DNA from 2 places in the Parageobacillus sp. NEAU-HV-2 genome. Region 1 is predicted to be linked to the other one. Evidence: a T-box and tRNA genes for the amino acid it is inferred to sense, from the RefSeq annotation. Region 1 holds a T-box; the other holds one or more tRNA genes.
What was found. The T-box of region 1 lies ahead of AC1WMD_RS04690 (valine--tRNA ligase). A T-box ahead of a tRNA ligase gene usually reads a tRNA of that ligase, here a tRNA-Val.

Region 1 (3,134 bases):
AGCCGGTGCAGGCAGAAGAAGAAAATAAGGTAGTAGAAGAAAACAAAGTAGAAGAAGTTGCTCCGCAGCAGGAGGCAAAAGTGTCGATCGGCGCCATTAAAGAAAACGATGAAGACATAGCGGAAGAAGTAGAGGATGAAAACGAAAAAACAAAAGTAAAAAGCGAAAATGCGTTATATTTAACAAAACTATTTGCCAAAAATCAGGCGGAGGAATTTACGAAAGTAAAAATTTGCATCGTTCAGCAAGGAGATTCGTTGGACAAGATCGCCGAACGGTACGATTTAACCGTCCAGCAGCTGCTGCGTGCCAATCAACTGGAAAGCCCGGAAGAGATTCATGAAGGGCAACTATTATATATCCCGGCGCTGGTGGGAAGCCGCCCTTGATAGTGAGGGAAACATGATTCCTCACTTCTTTTTATGAAAGGGGGCGTTTCATTGAACAGAGAACGGATCGAAATGTATGTACCCATTTTGCAGCAATACGGGCTAAAGCCGTTTCGCGTCGATGATTACGGGAAAGTAAAAAAAGTCTATACGAACGCCGGCCTGTTTGCTTTAAAAGAAATAACAAATGCCAGGGAAATGGCGGCCGTGCAACAATCGTACATGCTGTATGGAAAACAATTGGTTCCCCTTTATTTATCGAGGCAAGGTTTGCCGTTTGTCTCGCATGGCCGGCATTATTATTTAATGCCGTGGATTGCGGTAGAAACAAGAACAGAAAAACACGAACAAATTCGTGCTTTTTTCCGCGCTCTTGCTTATTTGCACAAAACATCGTTAAAGCAGATCGATGTTCGCGAAGAAGAGGTCAGCGCCTATTATGAGCAGAAAAAGAAGGAATGGGAACAGCAGCGTTCGTTTTTGCAAGCTTATATAGAAAAGTGCGAAAATACATGGTATATGTCGCCGTTTCAGCTGCAATGCTGCGCCTATTTTCATGAAACTATGCAAGCCTATTGGTTTGCGGAGACGGAGTTAGAGAAATGGCATGAAAAAATAAAGGAAACAAAAAAATGGAGAATCGCCTGGATTCACGGAAAAGCACGGCTTTCTCATTATCTCGAAACGGGAAAGGAACAGTGCTATTTTTTTAGCTGGGAACGGGCCGGCTGGAATTCGCCGCTTTTCGATGTAATCATAGCGCTTCGTTATCATATGCATACATTTCCGCCGATCGGTGATGAATGGGTGGAAGGAGTGGAAGAATACGAAAAAGCGTTATCCCTGTTAGAAGAGGAACGGTCCTTTTTTTTCAGCCATCTCGCACAGCCGCATTTTTTGTATCGCTGCATTTATGAGTACGAGACAAAGCGCCAAAACGGCAAAAGTGAACGGGAGTACGTTTCCGAACTGCAGCGCCGTTACTTTGCAATGAAAAATATGGAGTATGTTGTCATGCGCCTTATCCAGCGAAAAGAGGCAGAAGAAGCTAAATCCACTCCAGATGAAACGCCACCGCAATAAGCACAAAAATGGCCAATAAGATGACATCAAACGTCGTCGGTAAAAAAATCGTGCGGACTGCTTGAACAATCGTAATCGGGATAATAAATTGCGCACAGACGGCGCGAACTTGCCGAAGCCATGGCGGCCATGAATAATAGTTAAATCGTTTCATTGAGCACTCCCTCCTTCTTGCAAGTTACTATTAAAATATGATTGGATATTATTTTTGTCACCAAAAATGAAGGTATGGAATAAATAAATAAAAAATTGGCAAAGATGATTGACGATAAAATAAGTTTTTCGGTAGTATAATAAACAGAAAAATAGCAAAAAGCGAAGACAGGGAAGAGTACAACGAATAACGCCTTCAGAGAGGGAAATCAGTAGCTGCGAGATTTCCTAGGACGGTTATCGTTGGAAGGTCGCCCTCGAGCTGCTTCTTTGAACGGCGGCTGCCTAGTAGAAGAAGCCGGTGATATGCCGTTATCGCAATGAAGTGCTTAAGCAAGCTATTTTTGCTTAAGAAAAAAGGTGGTACCGCGAAAGAGTCTCCTTTCGTCCTTTTTAGGATGAAAGGAGTTTTTTATTGATAAGAAGGAGGGAAAGCAAAATGGAACAAAAAGAGATAACGATGTCGACGAAATACGACCATAAAGCGGTGGAAACAAACCGCTATCAATGGTGGCTTGACGGAAAATTTTTTGAAGCGACGGGCGATCCTGATAAAAAGCCGTTTACGATCGTGATCCCGCCGCCAAACGTAACAGGGAAGCTGCATTTAGGACATGCGTGGGACACGACGCTGCAAGATATTATAACACGCATGAAACGGATGCAAGGCTATGACGTCTTATGGCTGCCGGGAATGGACCATGCCGGAATCGCCACACAGGCAAAAGTAGAGGAAAAATTGCGCAAGCAAGGGCTGTCCCGCTATGATTTAGGCCGGGAAAAGTTTCTTGAAGAAACGTGGAAATGGAAAGAAGAGTATGCGAACCACATCCGCCAGCAATGGGCAAAATTAGGGCTTGGCCTCGATTATACGCGGGAGCGCTTTACGCTCGATGAAGGCTTATCGAAAGCGGTGCGCGAAGTGTTCGTATCGCTTTACCGAAAAGGGCTTATTTATCGCGGCGAATACATTATTAACTGGGATCCGGTAACGAAAACGGCATTATCGGATATTGAAGTGATTTATAAAGAAGTAAAAGGCGCGCTTTATCATATGCGCTATCCGCTTGCCGACGGATCGGGCTATATCGAAGTGGCAACGACCCGTCCGGAAACGATGCTCGGCGATACTGCGGTCGCCGTTCACCCAGATGATGAACGCTATCAACATCTCATCGGCAAAACGGTTATTTTGCCGATTACCGGCCGCGAAATTCCGATTATCGCCGATGAATATGTCGATATGGAATTCGGCTCAGGCGCGGTGAAAATTACGCCGGCGCATGACCCGAACGACTTTGAAATCGGCAACCGCCACAACTTGCCGCGCATCCTCGTCATGAACGAAGACGGCACGATGAATGAAAACGCGCTGCAATACCAAGGATTGGACCGCTTTGAATGCCGCAAGCAAATCGTGAAAGATTTGCAAGAACAAGGCGTGCTATTTAAAATCGAAGAGCATGTGCATTCCGTTGGCCATAGCGAACGAAGCGGCGCGGTTGTCGA
Region 2 (3,134 bases), on a different contig from region 1:
AACGTTATGCCTATGGCTGCTTCTCCTGTACGTTCCGTTTTTTATCGTATTTTCCGTTATGAGCTATTTCATTTATCGTATCGTGGGAAGGGAAGCGTATGAATAACAGCGTATTTCGTTCAAAACGATTTTTGTTTGGAATCGGTTATTTTATTGTGCTGCTTGCTGCCAGTTTCTTTGTCGGCCAGCATCACGACTTGTTTTTTTCCGAGCACCAGACCCTCATCATGAATGAAAAAGGGGAAATTGTAAAAGAAACTCCTTTTGATCCATGGACCGCACCGCCTTTTGGCACGGACCGCCAAGGAAACAGCATGTTTTTCAAGCTGCTGGACGGCGCGCGATTTACCATTCTCATTGTGTTTAGCATATGTGCCATCCAAATGGTGCTAGGGATTTTGATTGGCAGTGCAACGGCTTACGCGCCTTCCTTTATTCGCAAGGGGATCGAGCAGATTTGTCAGACCTACCTTTACATTCCGACGATTTTATGGTCGATTGTTTTGATGATGCCGTTAATGGTGCAAAGCGGGCAGGAGGGGTATCGATTTTCGCTTGTTTTGTATCAATGCGCTGTGTTAGTCTGCGTGTCGCTGCCTCCGCTCATTCTTGCGATCGGAAAAGAGATGCAATGGATGAACAAACAAGAATATGTGATAAGCTCCCGATTGCTGGGGGCAGGAACGCTGCATGTATTTCGAAAACATGTTTGGCCGTATCTGCGGGAAACGATCGTCGTTCTGTTTTTGCAGCAAGTCGTGCAAACATTGATTCTATTAATCCATCTCGGGTTTTTTGAGATTATTATCGGGGGAAGAATAGAGAAAACAGATATCTTGACCGGCGAAGCATCCGTTCACCCGTTTGTGCACGAATGGTCGAGCATCATCGGGCTCAGCCGCGACGAACTGATTCACGCACCGTGGATCGCTTTGTCGCCGCTCGTCATGTATATGGTGACGATCTTTGTCACCAACGCGATGATAGAAGGGATGAAAGGCAGCGGAAAATGGCGGATGTATTCGGTACTAAATAACAAATAAGGCGGCGGAAATCTTCTTCCGCCGTCTCGTCAGGCGACCGTGTGATGCAGCTTCTTCAGTCCCGTCCATTACTTTCGATATTCGCTGGATTAAACAATGAAAAATTCCCTTCCCAAGCCGTTTTCATCGCCACCAAAAAATTTTTTAAAAAAGTATTTGACAAATCCGCTGCTCGTCCATATAATAAAAAATGTGTTCAACAGAATAACATGATTCCGTAGCTCAGCTGGGAGAGCGCCACCTTGACAGGGTGGAGGTCGCTGGTTCGAGCCCAGTCGGAATCATCACATGTCAGAGAACCGCGTCAGATTAACGTCTGATGCGGTTTTTTCTTTTCGTTGACTTGACGTTGACTGTGCTGCAGGGTAGCGGTTGCCCTCGTTGCACGGTAGCGAATGGGGACAACACGAAAATCATTATTTCTCAACTTACAATATTCTGAAGAGTGTGGTAGTATAGGTCTGTATAGACATTACTTCAGCCTGGAGGACGACAACATGAAACCTTTATATGAAACTCATCTTGAGGCACTTGCAGCGGTAAAAGCAACTGGACAGGACATGACTGATGCAGATATAGGGTTTTAGAAATGGCGTATGAAATGGGATATCCAAACCTGACTCTTTAGCCACATGGGTGATGGATTTATCCCCCTCCAAGCATAATTCAACAACCTGAATCTTGTACTCCTTATCAAAAATTCTCTTTTTTATGATTGGACACCTCGAACCGATTGTAATTAAGTTTATTACAATCTCCCTGTTCTCCGTGTCCAATTTTTAGACTAACATCAGTATAAAGTTGTTATAGTATATATAAATTTATAAATAATAATGATATACTATAAATTGAATAGTGATATACTTATAATCGAATAATCAAATAGTGCTATACTATAATTAAGATATAATTGCTGTAGAAAAGGTGCGTGGCGAGGACCCTGGATCGCTTTAGCTTAGGCAGGTGCGCCTGCATCCTTTCTGCAAATAATAATAGGGGATAAGGATGGGAAAAATGAGCAACAGACAAACTAGAACAGACGTTATCTTAATTGGTGCCGGAATCATGAGTGCGACTTTAGGGACACTGTTGAAAGAATTAGCACCGGAATGGGAGATTAAAGTGTTTGAGAAGCTCGGCAAACCAGGAGAAGAAAGCTCTAACGAATGGAATAATGCGGGAACGGGGCATGCTGCACTATGCGAGCTTAACTACACACCGGAGAAACCGGATGGATCTATTGATATTAACAAAGCTATAAGAATTAATGAACAGTTCCAAGTTTCCAGACAGTTTTGGGCTTACCTTGTAAAAAACAATCTGTTACAAAATCCGCAGGAATTCATCAGACCGTTGCCCCACATAAGTTTAGTCCAAGGGGAAAATAATGTGAGATTTTTAAAGAAACGTTTTGAAGCACTATCAAATAATCCATTATTCCAGGGAATGGAATTTTCTGATGACCCGGAAAAACTGAAAGAATGGATTCCGCTTATAATGGAAGGCCGTACATCGAATGAACCGATCGCGGCAACCAAAATCGACTCAGGTACGGATGTTAACTTTGGTGCTTTAACGCGCATGTTGTTTGACCACTTAAAGAGGAAAGATGTCGAAATAAACTATAAGCATAGTGTTGAGGATATTAAACGTACCAGCGACGGCCTGTGGGAATTGAAAGTGAAGGATCTCAATAGCGGTTCTGTTGAAATCCATAAGGCTAAATTCGTATTTATTGGAGCCGGCGGGGCAAGTCTGCACTTACTTCAAAAATCTGGTATTCCAGAAGGCAAACATATTGGTGGATTCCCTGTAAGCGGATTATTTATGGTATGTAATAATCCAAAAGTTGTAGAGCAACATCATGCAAAAGTTTACGGTAAAGCTAAAATTGGTGCGCCTCCGATGTCTGTTCCGCACCTTGATACACGGTATATCGACAACAAAAAAATGTTGCTCTTTGGACCGTTTGCAGGCTTCTCGCCTAAATTCTTAAAAAATGGCTCAAATATGGATTTGTTTGCTTCCGTAAAACTGCACAATCTCGTAACTTTGTTGGCGTCAGCTTTTAAAAACTTTTCTTTGGTAAAA

Region 2: it encodes a tRNA-Val, which carries the amino acid that the T-box ahead of AC1WMD_RS04690 (valine--tRNA ligase) is inferred to sense. The anticodon was not compared.

What each region holds. Positions count from the first base shown of each region.
Region 1 is NZ_JBXUJJ010000002.1:239,558-242,691, forward strand. It holds gene spoVID (stage VI sporulation protein D) at 1-389, shown strand, start outside; gene ysxE (spore coat protein YsxE) at 462-1,472, shown strand; gene AC1WMD_RS04685 (YszA family small membrane protein) at 1,438-1,626, opposite strand; T-box leader at 1,782-2,020, shown strand; gene AC1WMD_RS04690 (valine--tRNA ligase) at 2,065-3,134, shown strand, end outside.
Region 2 is NZ_JBXUJJ010000001.1:265,882-269,015, forward strand. It holds gene AC1WMD_RS01515 (ABC transporter permease subunit) at 1-106, shown strand, start outside; gene AC1WMD_RS01520 (ABC transporter permease subunit) at 99-1,043, shown strand; tRNA gene AC1WMD_RS01525 (tRNA-Val) at 1,255-1,327, shown strand; gene AC1WMD_RS01530 (malate:quinone oxidoreductase) at 2,058-3,134, shown strand, end outside.